DNA from 3 places in the Dyella sp. CR10 genome. Region 3 is predicted to be linked to each of the others. Evidence: riboswitches for the same ligand, from Rfam matches in the RefSeq annotation. Region 3 holds a riboswitch; each other region holds the start of a gene.
The links. A riboswitch is a leader RNA that binds a small molecule or an ion and turns the genes downstream of it on or off. The one in region 3 is predicted to bind cobalamin.
Positions count from the first base shown of each region.

Region 1: it holds a riboswitch for cobalamin, as region 3 does, so the genes downstream of both, btuB (TonB-dependent vitamin B12 receptor) here and ACNR9O_RS22195 (ribonucleoside-diphosphate reductase subunit alpha) in region 3, are expected to answer to the same signal.
Region 2: it holds a riboswitch for cobalamin, as region 3 does, so the genes downstream of both, btuB (TonB-dependent vitamin B12 receptor) here and ACNR9O_RS22195 (ribonucleoside-diphosphate reductase subunit alpha) in region 3, are expected to answer to the same signal.

Region 1 is NZ_CP185986.1:4,543,966-4,548,375, forward strand. Features, by position in the region: gene ACNR9O_RS20465 (TonB-dependent receptor) at 1-1,363, opposite strand, end outside; cobalamin riboswitch at 1,759-1,979, shown strand; gene btuB (TonB-dependent vitamin B12 receptor) at 2,116-3,996, shown strand; gene ACNR9O_RS20475 (efflux RND transporter permease subunit) at 4,140-4,410, shown strand, end outside.
Region 2 is NZ_CP185986.1:3,665,305-3,669,714, forward strand. Features, by position in the region: gene cobO (cob(I)yrinic acid a,c-diamide adenosyltransferase) at 1-429, opposite strand, end outside; gene ACNR9O_RS16595 (hypothetical protein) at 432-1,007, opposite strand; gene btuB (TonB-dependent vitamin B12 receptor) at 1,033-2,829, opposite strand; cobalamin riboswitch at 2,999-3,217, opposite strand; gene ACNR9O_RS16605 (phosphocholine-specific phospholipase C) at 3,429-4,410, shown strand, end outside.
Region 3 is NZ_CP185986.1:4,953,493-4,957,902, forward strand. Features, by position in the region: gene ACNR9O_RS22185 (ribonucleotide-diphosphate reductase subunit beta) at 1-148, opposite strand, end outside; gene ACNR9O_RS22190 (hypothetical protein) at 178-405, opposite strand; gene ACNR9O_RS22195 (ribonucleoside-diphosphate reductase subunit alpha) at 422-2,923, opposite strand; cobalamin riboswitch at 3,079-3,300, opposite strand; gene ACNR9O_RS22200 (hypothetical protein) at 3,476-3,856, opposite strand; gene ACNR9O_RS22205 (alpha/beta hydrolase family protein) at 3,922-4,410, shown strand, end outside.

The DNA of each region.
Region 1 (4,410 bases), 410 kb from region 3:
GATACGAGCCATTGACCAGCGGGCACGGCTGGCCGTTGGCCCAATCGGCAACCTGGGTATGGCGGGCGCGGCTTTCGCCGTACAGGCCGGTGATGGTCAGGTCATCGGTGATGTAGCCGGTGTACTTGCCGATGTAGAAATCGCCGCCCGGCGTGGCGCCGGCGCCGCCGTCGTAGTTCTTCATCGACAGCGTGCCCAGCTTGGCATTGGCCGTGTGCGTAGCGTAGTTGTAGTAATTGACGTCGTCGGTTTCGTTGGTCTTGTCCTGGAACGCCGTCAGCTCCACCACGTGGTTATCCGTGATGTTCCAGTCGAACTTGGCCAGCCAGCGGGTGGTCTTGGCATCGCTCTCGTTGACCGTAGCGTTACCCTTGGCATCCGGGCCGCCGGCGACGGTGCGGCCGTCGCGCTTGATGAAGTCACCGGTCAGGTAGAAGAACAGCTTGTCCTTGACCAGCGGACCGCTGATGTAGGCGCCGTATTCGGTCGACCAGTACTTGTTCTTGTTGCGGTACTGGTAGGTCGTGTTGTCGTACGGCTGCACGATGTTGCGCGGCGCGGCCATCGTGCCGCTGGGAATCCACAGCACTTCTGCGCCGGCCTTCCACTGATTGGTACCGCGCTTGGTCACGATGTTGACCACGCCACCGGTGGAGCGGCCGTACTCGGCGCCGTAGCCGCCGGTCAGTACCTGCTGCTGGTCGATCGCGTCGAACGGCAGCTGGGCCATGCCGATGCCGGTCAGCGAATTGGTCACGGCGAAACCGTTGACGTAGTACTGGTTCTCGGCCGCCGAGGCGCCGCCGAACGAGGCCACGTTGCCGTAACGCGAGTCACCCTGCACCGTGCCCGGTGCCAGCAGCGCGGCGGCGGTGATGTTGCGCGCCACCGGCACCTTCTGCAGCGTCTCGGAGGTCAGCACGGTGCGCGAATCGACCGACGACACGTCGATCGCCGGCAGCGCACTGGCCACCACGGACACGCCTTCCAGGTTCTTGGCGGCATCAGCCGCCGCTGCAGCAGCGGCAAAGGAAACGTCGGTACCAGTACCGACCTGCACGGCCACGTTGTCGCGGCTGTCCACGACCTTGCCGTCCTTCATCAGGCTGACCTTGTAACGGCCTACCGGCAGCGACGCGGCGCGGTAGCGGCCGGACTGATCGACTGCGATATCACGGCTCTGCCCCGTGTCGATGTTTTCAAGGCGAACGCTGCCACCGGCGGCGCTGTCCACATGGCCAAAAACAGTGCCCGATGCGTTGGACTGGGCCAGGGCGACGCCCGCCAGACTCAAACTCAGAGCAGTCGCCAGCGCGGTCTGGCGCCACAGCGGCGCCCGACCCAAGAGTCGGAAATTGGTCACTTTAACTATCTCCCCAGAAAGGCCTGACGGCCGATAGGCGCGAACGCCCGAAAGTTGAATCGCGGAACAAGTCATTCGCCGTCGCCACCGGTTCTTTGACCGATCCCAAAGGCGTCCCCATGCCTCGTGGACGACGCGCGAACTTGCGCGATCCGGGCCTGACCTTACGAGGCGTCTGCGACGCGCGTCAACAAAATTTTTACTCTTGCGCGAGGCTTACATCTTTTTTAAAAACAAGAACTTGCGATTCCTTCGTCGGGCTGACGGCAAGCCTGCACGAAGCTTGCGCGAACACCCCGCCGGCCGCACTCGATGGAACCTTTGTTTGGCCGTATAGATGTCCAAACGCGCGACATCACCCGTTGGCCACATTGCCAGCCGACGAGGCCCTCCGTTAAAGTTGCGTTCGTTCGGGTGTCCCCAAGCCGTCGGCCGAAGGGATGAAACGGGAAGCCGGTGCGCCCCTCGGGGTCAGGCCGGCGCTGCCCCCGCAACGGTAAGCGAGCAATTTGCCGCGGTGACGAAGCCACTGTGCCCAAGGGCATGGGAAGGCCACTGCGGAGCGCGGCGACGCGCACTCGCGAGCCCGGAGACCGGCCCGGATTTCCAACTGGCGACTCGCGGAGGGCGAGGTCGGACCACGTGTCGGCGCTCGTTCGCCTGCCGTCGTTCCTTTCCTTCCTTCGCTTACGTTGCGCCAGCTCACGAACCGATGAGCCGTGCGAGAGGCGCGGCGCAAGGAAATGCGACACATGAAGAAGACCCTGCTCGCCACCGCCCTGCTGTCCTGCGTCGCGGTGGCGCATGCCGCCGACCAGAATCAGGCCGGGCAGCTGCCGACCGTGGTGGTGACCGCCACCCGCACCGCGATGCCGATCGACGAAACGCTGGCGCCGGTCACGGTGCTCACGCGCGACGACATCGAACGACTGCAGCCGCAATCCGTGCAAGACCTGCTGGCGGGCCTGCCGGGCGTGGCTTTCGCCAACGCCGGCGGCCTGGGACAGCAGACGTCGCTGTTCATGCGCGGCACCAACTCTTCGCACACGCTGGTGCTAGTGGACGGCGTGCGCATCGGCACCGTGGGTGCCGGCATCCCGGCGTTCGAGCAGCTGCCGGTCGAACAGATCGAGCGCATCGAGATCGTGCGCGGCCCGCGCTCCAGCCTGTACGGCTCCGACGCGATCGGCGGCGTGATCCAGATCTTCACCCGCCACGGCCAGCCCGGTGAGGCCCTGACGCCTTCCGTGACCCTGGGCGTGGGCAGCCATCGCCTGGCCGACGGTCAGTTCGGCCTGTCCGGCGGTTCGCGCAACGCGTGGTTCAACGCCAGCGTGGGCGGCCAGTACACGCGCGGCATCAATGCCTGCCGCGCCGCGGCGGCCGGCGTGGGCGGGTGCTTCGTCAACGAGCCGGACGCCGACGGCTATCGCACCTATAACGGCGCGCTCAGCGGCGGCTATCGCTGGGACGACGGCACCGAACTGTCCGCCAGCTTGCTCAAGAGCAAGGGCGACATCGAGTACGACGGCTCCTTCCAGAACTACACCCGTCGCTCGCAGCAGGTGGCCGGCGCGAACCTGCGCTTCGCCGTGCTGGACGCCTGGAAGATGAGCCTGAGCGCCGGCCAGAACCTCGACCGCGCCGACAATTACCTCGACAACGCCGCCCTGGGCGCCGACATGCTGCGCGTAGGCAATCTGTATTCGCGTCGCAACCAGGCGTCCTGGCAGAACGATGTGACGCTTGCGCCGGGCCAGCTGCTGAGCGCCGGCGTGGATTACCAGCAGGAACGCGTGCAGAGCGACACCGATTTCCTGCGCACCAAGCGCAACAACACCGGCGTGTTCGCGCTGTACCAGGGCCAGTTCGGCTCGCACGAAGTGCAGCTGTCGGCGCGCCACGACCACAACCAGCAGTTCGGCAACCACGACACCGGCGCCGCTGCCTACGGCTACCGGTTCGCCAACGGCATGAAGCTCACCGCTTCGTACGGCAGCGCGTTCCACGCGCCGACCTTCAACGACCTGTACTTCCCGCCGTTCTTCGGCTTCCCCACCGCGAACCCGGACCTCAAGCCGGAGAAGTCGCGCACGGCGGAGATTGGGCTGTCGGCGCGCCCCGGCGCATGGAACTGGGCGATCAATGCCTACCAGACCAAGGTCGACGACCTCATCGGCTACGACGCCAACTTCGTGCCCGTCAACGTCAGCAAGGCGCGTATCCGCGGGATCGAGGGCCAGTTGGGCGCCGACGTGGACGGTTGGCACGTGCGCGGCTACCTGACCTTCCAGAAGCCGGAAAACCGCGGCGAGGACGACCCCAACCACGGCAACCTGCTGGCGCGCCGCCCGGAGCGCATCGCCCGCGTCGACCTGGACCGCGACCTGGGCGCCTTCAGCGTCGGCGGCACGGTCAATAGCGAGGGCTACCGCTACGACGACGCGGCCAACCTGCAGCGCCTGGGCGGCTACGCCACCGTGGACCTGCGCGCCAGCTGGAACTTCCAGCCGGGCTGGAGCCTGCAGGCACGCGTGGCCAATGTGTTCGATCACCGCTACGAAACCGTGCGCTTCTACAACCAGCTGGGCCGCACGGCCTATCTGACGGTGCGCTACAGCCCGTCGCACTAATGCCTGGCACGGGTCGGGGCGAGCGTCGGCTCGTCCCGACCTGCGGCCTGGACGCGGGCCGAACTTCAGGCACATCCCAAGCAGCCCGTCCCCGGCATAAAGTCCCGCCCGGAGCGCCGCAGGAGGCGCCGCCCGGGGAACACGTGAACATCTTCGCTCCAATGATCCGCCGTCCGGTGGGCACTTCGCTGCTCGCCCTGGGCTTGGCGCTGGCCGGCCTCTGGACCTACATCCTGATCGGCGTGGCGGCGCTGCCGGCGCTGGAGTTCCCCGGCATGTCGGTCTATGCCGAAGTCCCGGGCGCGAGCGCACAGACCATGGCGTCCACCGTGGCCGCTCCGCTGGAGCGCCACCTGGGCCGGATCCCGGGCATCAAGGAGATGAGTTCGGAGAGCAACGACGGCTCGACCTCGG
Region 2 (4,410 bases), 1.3 Mb from region 3:
CTGCTTGACCAGGGCGATGTTGAGCTCGTCCAGCAGCACGAAGTCATGACGCTCGTCCGCCAGCATCCGCGCAGCGATGTTCCAGGCGGCCTGCGCCGCGGCGATGTCGCGCGCCTTGTCCTGCGTCTCCCAGGTGAAGCCCTCGCCCATCACGTGATAGTCGAGCATGTCCGGGAAGCGGCGGAAGAATGCTTCTTCGCCGGTGGAAAAACTGCCCTTGATGAACTGCACTACGCCGCAGTGGAACCCGTGGCCGAGCGAGCGCGCCAACATGCCGAAACCGGATGAGCTCTTGCCCTTGCCGTTGCCGGTGTTCACCACCAGCACGCCACGGTCGATGGTGGCGCGAGCGATCTTGCGATCGACCAGCTCCTTCTTGCGCTGCATGCGCTCGCGATGGCGCAGCACCTCCGGCGGCGTCGCGTCCATGCTCATGCGCGCGCCCCCGCGTGGCGCGACGCGGCAAGGCGAGCCACCGCCCAGTAGGCAACCAGCGCGACTGCCACGTAGCTCAGCGTAGTGCGCACGAACAGCGGACCCCATTGCCAAGCGCGGGCCAGGTACTCGCTCATGTGCGGCTGGGCATAGCGGCCGCCCAGCCAGTAGAAGGCCCCATTGGAGATCAGGAAGGACACCGACGCGGCCAGCGCCGCCAGCCCAAAGGCGCCGGCCAGCCTGCCCGGTGTCGGTGCCATCCGTATCGACCAGGCGCGGCCGGCGTACCACAGCGCCGCATAGGCCGGCAGCAGGAAGCTGTAGGCGGGCGTCACGCAGAAATCGCTGACACCCGCGTACGACACCGACACCCAGTCCAATGCCACCGCCAGCGCGATGAAGCCGGCGAATGCCAGGTGCCGGCGCAGCCACAGACCGCCGAGGAAGAACAGCGCCATCGACGCATCGGGCAGATGCAGCGCCGTGCCGAAGTGATGAAAACGCGTGGCGATCATCACCGCGGCGAGCGCGATGGCGAGCGGCGCGGAGAAACGCGGTGGCGTGGCGGTCATGGTTCGCTCCTGGAGGGATTCAGGTTCACTGCGCGGGCCGGTAGCTCACGCTCAGCATGGCGGTGCGGCCCGGCTGGTTGTAGAAGGCCGCGGTTTCGTAGTGCTTGTCGAAGGCATTGCGCAGGCTCAGCTGCAACTTCCATGCGTGGTCCAGCGCGTAGGCCAGGCGCAGGTCCGTCAGCGCATAACCGCCCAGTCGGCGCATATTGGCCAGGTCGTCGTAGCGGCGCCCCGCGGCGTACACGCTGGCGCCAACGCTGAAGGCGCCGAAGCTGCGGTCCGCATCGATGCGCGCGCTGCGTCCGGTGCGGCGCGGCAGCAGCTTGTCGCGATTGGTCGCGCTCCGGTTGCGCGGATCCAGCCAGGTGGCGGTACCACGCCATGTCCAACCCGCCAGCGTGGTCGACGCCACCGCCTCCGCGCCACGGATGCGCGCGCGCTCGACGTTGCCGGGGAGGCCGATCGAGGCGTCGTAGGCGATCAAGTCGCGGATCCGGTTCTCGAACGCGTTGACCGACCACAGGCCCCAGGCAGGCGTGCCGCGCAGGCCAAGCTCGTAGCTGCGCGAGCTCTCCGGGCGCAACGCGGCGCTGCCGTAGCCCGGGTAGTACAGCTCATTGAAGGTCGGCGCCTTGTAGGCGGAGCCGGCGCTGGCCGTAAGTCGCAACGCCGAAGCGAACTGCCAGCCCCACAGCAGACTACCGGTCGTCTTGCCGCCAAATTGCTGGTTGTCGTCATGGCGCAGGCTGGCCTGGAACGAGTGCGTGCCGAAGGTCTGCTGCCACTGGCCGAACACGCCGCGGTTGAGACGGCGATCGCGCGCGTAGGACGTACTGCTGTCCACGCGATCGCGCTGCCAGTCGTAACCCAGGCTCCACAGTCCGCCGCCCAGCGCAAGGTCGCCCTGCAGCGAACCCAGGTCGCGATGCGTATCGAATGTGCTGGTGTAGAGGCCGTTGAGATAGTTGTCGCTGAGGTCGGCGCTCTGTCCCGCGCTCAGCGTCATGGTGAACGCCTGATCAGGACGCCAATGCACGCGCGCACCGGCAACCTGCTGCACCACGTCGGCCTGATTGCTGGTCGATCCGTCGTACGCGTTGTAGCCCCAGCTGCGCAGCCATTGCGCGTCCGCATCCCAGGCTTCGTCGAAGCGATAGCCGCCCTTGAGCGACACGGAGCTGTCGCGGAAACCGTCGCGGTCCGGCTCGTCCACGAAACAACCCGCGCCGCGCGGCGATGGCTTGCCGCGGCAGGCGTTGATGCCGTCCGTGTCCTCGTGCGTGGCCTGCACGGCATACCAGCCATCGCCCACTTTGCCGCCGAGTCCGGCCGCGCCGCGGAAGCTGGCGTTGCTGCCGTAGCCCAATTCGAGATCGGGCTCGAACGCGCCGCGCGGGCGTCGCGTGAAGATCTGGATGACGCCACCCAGCGCCTCCGAGCCATACAGGCTGGAGAACGGGCCGCGCACGATCTCGATGCGCTCGACCTGCGCCACCGGGATGTTCTGGATCGACGGCTGGCCCAGCGTAGCCGAACCGATCTTCACGCCGTCGACCAGTACCAGCACGTGATCGGCTTCGGTCCCGCGCAGGAACAGCGAAGTCGCCTTGCCCGGCCCGCCGTTGTTGGCCATCGACAGGCCCGGCGTGCCCTGCAGCAGATCGGCCACGGACTGCGGCTGCAGGCGGTCGATGTCGGCACGGTCGATCACGGTGACCGATGCCAGCGTGTCGGCTTCAGTCTGTTCGGTACGGGTGGCCGTGACCACCACGCCGCGCAGATCGCTCGCCGGTTCGTCGGCGCAGGCAACAGCGGAAAACATAAGGAACGACGCGGCCGCGAGCGCGGACCGTCGCAACAACGGGAGAGGCAGTGACACTGGTGGCTCCTAGACCGCGCCAGCCCGCGCGGATCGCTTCGGGTCTGGACAGACGAAAGGAGCACACTGGACGGACGCACGGAGGCACGCTCGCCAGGAGCACGCCCACCGCATGTCCGGTTCACCTCGAGGCCGGTCTCCGGGCTCGCGAGCGAAGGCTGGTGCCTTCCCGGCCGGCGCCTTCCCATGCTCTTCAAGCACAGTGGCATTCGCTGGCCGTTGCTCGCCTACCGTTGCGGGGGCAGCTCCGGAATAGCCGTAAAGACGGCGCACCGGATTCCCGTTTCAACCACCGGCCAGGCCGGCGGTCACCTCAGGCGAGCGGCATCTTAGAGGTTCGCGACCGATGCGGCAAAGTCCGCGTCCCATCACCTCATCCATGCCGCGTGAAGAAGCATTAGACAGGCCGGCGCACCGGCCCCCTGCGTGTCCTGAAACTGTCCTGCCGGTTGCATCGGACTGAAACACCCATGCGGTGTCCTAGGCGGCGGTCATTCCACCCGCCGCCGGCCCGCCCATGCCGGCATCACCAGGAGTGCGGCATGAGCGAGAATCACGACGCCACCCGGCGCAACTTCCTCAAGATGGCCGCGGCCTCCGCCGGCGGACTGGCCGCGATATCGGCCCTGCCACCGGCCATCCGCCAGGCGCTGGCCACGCCGGCCGCCACGGTCAACGGCGATCTCAGCGATGTGCAGCACATCGTGATCTTCATGCAGGAGAACCGCTCCTTCGACCATTACTACGGCAGCCTGCGCGGCGTGCGCGGCTTCGGCGACCGCGTGCCGGCGCCGCTGCCCGGTGGCGCGCGTGATGTGTGGCACCAGCCATACAGCGGCAACACCGACGGCTACCTGCTGCCGTTCCGCATGGATACCTCGACCACCAGCGCGATCTGCGCCAGCGCGCCGGCGATGAGCTATCCGGTCGACACCGCCATCTTCAACAAGGGCAAGTTCGATGCGTGGAACACGGCGCGCGCAGCCGGCCTGGGCATGGGTCATTTCGAGCGCGCCGACCTGCCGTTCTATTACGCGCTGGCCGATGCCTTCACGATCTGCGACCACTACTTCGCCGCCACGCTCACCCAGACCAACCCCAACCGCCTGCACGCGATGACCGGCAGCAATGGCCTGTCGGTGGGCCAGGCGGCCGTGCTGGACAACACCGAGCCCAGCGCGGGCTTCACCTGGACTACCTATGCCGAGCGCCTGGAAAAGGCAGGCGTGAGCTGGAAGGTGTACCAGGAGAGCAACAACTTCGACGACAACGCGCTGGCCTGGTTCAAGAACTTCAAGCAAGCCAAGGCCGGCACGCCGCTGCACGACAAAGGCATGGCGACCGTGCCCGACCTGGTCGCCGCCTTCGCCGGCGACGTGGCCAACGACATGCTGCCGCAGGTGTCCTGGATCGTCGCCGCCGACTACCTTTCCGAACACGCCAGCTACAAGCCCGCTTACGGCGAGGATCTGAGCGCACGCCTGCTGGCCGCCCTGGCGTCGAATCCGGCGGTGTGGGCCAAGA
Region 3 (4,410 bases):
TGGACTTCAGGTCCGTCACATCCAGCGAGAAGTCCACTTCCTCCACCGTCCAGGTGTTCTTGATGGCATTGCGGTACATCTCGTAGAACTCGGGGTAGCGCATTGGGCGCAGGGTGAGTTCGAAACCGGGATCGAGGATGTGGGGCATAGGAGTTCCTTGGTGCGCGCCGCCGGCGCTCAATCGAGCTTGCGCGCGTAGCGCTCGCGCACGAAGCGGCTGATGTAGGTGGATAGGCCCAGGCCCGCCGCGGCGAGCTGCTGCATGTTGCGCACGTGCAGGCGACCTGGCCTGGCGTCGGTGTATTCGTAGGTGCCGTCGTGAATGAAGCGCACCCGGATGAAGCCCTCGCCGCTTTCGTAGGCGGCGACTCCGGATTTCCCGCTGCGGTTCCGGTAGGGCTTCATGGGTGCGCGTGGCGTGTTACTGGCAGGCCTCGCAGTACTCCGGATTCTCCAGCGAGCAGAACACCGCCGCGGTCGCCTGCTCCTGCTCCGCCTGCGGCGCCGCCTTGGCGACAGGCGCGGCGGAGACCGTGGTCTTGGCAATCTTGGTGGCCGGGCGCGAGCGCAGGTAGTAGGTGGTCTTGATGCCGGACTTCCATGCGTACATGTACATGGAGCTGAGCTGGCCGATGTTCGGGTTCTCCATGAACAGGTTCAGCGACTGGCTCTGGTCGATATAGGCGCCGCGCGCGGCGCCCAGGTCGATCAGCGCCTTCTGCGGCAGTTCCCACACGGTGCGATAGACCTGCCGCAGGCGTTCCGGAATGGCCGTGATGCCCTGGATCGAACCCTCGGCCAGCTTGATGGCGTCGCGGACCTCGGGCGTCCACAGGCCCAGCGTCTTCAGCTCCTCGACCAGGTAGCGGTTCACCACCAGGAAGTCGCCGGACAGCGTCTCGCGCTTGAACAGATTGCTGACCTGCGGCTCGATGCACTCGTAGCAGCCGGAGATCGAGGCGATGGTCGCCGTCGGCGCGATGGCGATCAGCAGCGAGTTGCGCAGGCCATGCTCCTTCAGGCTTGTGCGCAGGCTTTCCCAGCGCGCCGGGTCGTGCGGCTTCGCCTGCGGCCAGTAGTCGAACTGCAGCTCGCCGTTGGCGGCGCGGCTTTCGCCGAAGCCCGGGTGCGCGCCGTACTGGCGGGCCAGCTCGTTGGACATCGACAGCGCGTGGAAATAAATCTCCTCGGCGATGCGCGTGGACAACGCCAGCGCCTCGGCCGAGTCGAAGGGCAGGCGCAGCTTGAAGAACACGTCCTGCAGGCCCATCACGCCCAGGCCCACCGGACGCCATTTCATGTTGGCGGTGCGCGCGGTGTCGATCGGGTAGAAGTTCAGGTCGATCACGCGATCCAGCTGGCGCACCGCGGTGCGCACGGTGGCGGCGAGCTTGTCGAAGTCGAACACGCCATCCACCACGTGACGCGCCAGGTTCACCGAGCCGAGATTGCACACTGCCGTCTCGCCGGCGTTGGTCACCTCGAGGATCTCGGTGCACAGGTTGGACAGGTGGATGACGTTCTCCGCCTTGGCCGTCTGGTTGCTGGTGGCGTTGCTGCGGTCCTTGAAGGTCATCCAGCCGTTGCCGGTCTGGGCCAGGGTGCGCAGCATGCGCGCGTAAAGTTCGCGCGCCTTGACCTTCTTCGTGGCCAAGCCCGCGGCTTCCGCCTCGCGGTAGGCGCGCTCGAACGTCTCGCCCCAGCTGTCGACGAAGTGCGGCACGATCTTCGGGTCGAACAGCGACCATTCGCCGTCGCGCTCCACGCGACGCATGAACTCGTCGGGGATCCAATTGGCCAGATTGAGGTTGTGCGTGCGGCGCGCTTCGTCGCCGGTGTTGTCGCGCAGTTCGAGGAACTCCTCGATGTCCGCGTGCCAGGGCTCCAGGTACACACAGGCCGCGCCCTTGCGCTTGCCGCCCTGGTTGACCGCGGCGACCGAGGCGTCCAGCGTCTTCAGCCACGGCACCAGGCCGTTGGAGTGGCCGTTGGTGCCCTTGATCAGCGAGCCGCGCGAACGCACGCGCGAGTAGGCCAGGCCGATGCCGCCGGCGAACTTGCTGAGCTTGGCCACGTCGCCGTACTTCTCGTAGATCGATTCCAGCGAATCGGTGGGCGAGTCGAGCAGGAAGCAGGAGCTGAGCTGCTCGTGCGCGGTGCCGGCGTTGAACAGGGTGGGCGAGCTGGCCATGTATTCCAGCGAGGAGAGCAGGCGGTACAGCTCCAGCGTCTCGCCGATGTCGTTGCCGCCCAGGGCGCAGGCGATGCGCATGAAGAAGTACTGCGGCGTCTCGACCACCTTGCGCAGCTGCGGGTGGCGCAGCAGGTAGCGGTCGTACACGGTGCGCAGGCCGAAGTATTCGAAGCGACGCGTCGCCAGCGGATCGATCGCGTCGTTGAGCTTGCGCGCATGGGCAGCGACGAAGTCGCGCAGGCGGTCATTGAGGATGCCGAGCTCCGCGCCGCGCGCGATGGATTGCGAGAAGCTCTGGATTTCCTGGCCGCTCACTTCCTTGTCGATATAGGCGCCGAGCAGGCGCGCGGCGAGCTGGCCGTACTCGGGCTCTTCCGCCGTGAGTGCGGCGGCGGTGCGGATCGACAGCTCGTCCAGCTCGCGCGTGGTGGCGCCGTCGTACAGGCCGCCGATGGTCTTCAGGGCCACGCGCAGCGGGTCGACCGCGTGCAGGCCTTCGCCGCTGCGGGTGACCGCGCGGACGATCTTGTTGACGTCCACCACTTCCTGGCCGCCGTTGCGCTTGGTCACGCGCATCTGGCCGGGGTTGTGCGGCGGGGTCAGGGCGAATGGGGTTTCCGCGACGGGTTCCATGCGCGCAGGTTCGGCGCTGGCCGCGGCGACAGGGAAAGCGGATGCGTCCGCGCGGTCGTCAGTGCGCTCGCGCGAGTCGGTATCGATAGGTTGCATGGCGGCATCGCTCCAGGCCAAGGGCTTCAACGACCTGCTCCCGCGCGCAGGGCTGAGGCGAAGGCGTTTTCAGCGCGGACGGCCGGGCGACGGAGCGGATGCCCCGTGCCACGGCGCGCCTCCCCGCGGAAGCCGCCATCACTCACCGCGGCAGAGAAGGCCGCGGCGTGTCGGCAGGTCTTCGGACTCGCGGACATGGATAGTTCGTCGCCGAACGATCCGACCTACTCGCCCCCGCTTCCCAGCCTGACGGCCAGTGCGATAGGAGCTTTCGTTTCCGCTTACCGCTGCGGGGCAGTCCCGGATTTGCACCGGATTCCCTCAAGCCGCTCGTCAGATAAAGATCTGGGAGAGGCACCGACGGGGCACAACATATCGGGGGTGTCCGGCTCGGTCAACCCAACCACTTGTGCATAGATCGGTGGATAAGTGCCCTGGTGCGAGGCGTGGCGGGGCTTGCCGGGCGTCGAAAAAATCCCAGTGAGCCTTCGGGGCTCGGGCAAGGCTACGGCGTGGGATCAGGCCCTAGGGATTTCCCCGTCCGGGGAGCCTTCACTGGGTGATCGTGAAGTCCACCTCGATGGGGTAAGGCACCGGGTCGGCCGGCGGCGCGGGCAGCTTCCAGGCGGCGAACTGGCTGAGCAGGCAGGTGGCCACGTCGGTGGGGGCGCGCACTTCGACGCGACCCAGGCTGCCGTCCGCGTGCACGTCGGCGACCAGGGTGAAGGGGGCCTTGTTCGGCTTGGGCAGGGAGGCGATGCAGCCTTTGAGGGCATCGGTAGTGCGGTCGCCGATCGCGTCCCACATTTTCTTCTGGTACTCGGAACCGCCCTTGGCGGCCTCCGTCAACTTCGCCTGCTGCACCCGCGTTGAGAAATCATCCGCCGGCATGCCGGGTGCGGACAGCAGGGCAACGAAGAGCAGGCTGGTCATGGCGCGGTTCCTTGCGGGAAAGGCCGCCACGTTACCGCAGTGCGAGCTGCCATAGGGGAGGGGATATGTCGAAGCCGCTGAAGATCGCCGCCGTGCTGCTGGCCTTGCCCACTGCTCATGCGTGGGGTGCGCAGCGCACCGAAGCGCCGCGCGCCGACGGCGCGAGCACGCCTTTGATGGTGTACGAGCCGGCCGCGACGCAGGCTTGTCCGCCCTTGCTGCTGGTCTCGCACGGCGCCGGCGGCAGCGAGCAGGGTTTGCGTTATGTAGGTGAAGCGTTGAGTGCCGACGGCTGGCGAGTGGTGGTGATGGGCCATCGCGAGAGCGGCCTGCCGGTGCTCAAGCAGGACATGCGCGAGGACGGCTTCAAGGGCGGTCTTGCCGCGCTGGTGACCGATGCATCGGCATATCGCACGCGCTTCCAGGATGTCGATGCGGCGCTGGCCTGGTCGGAGCAGCGATGCCGCGCGCCGTTCAAGGCGCTTCTGGGCCACTCCATGGGCGCGATCACGGTGATGCTGGAGGCTGGTGCACGCAACAAGCTGGGGCTGGCG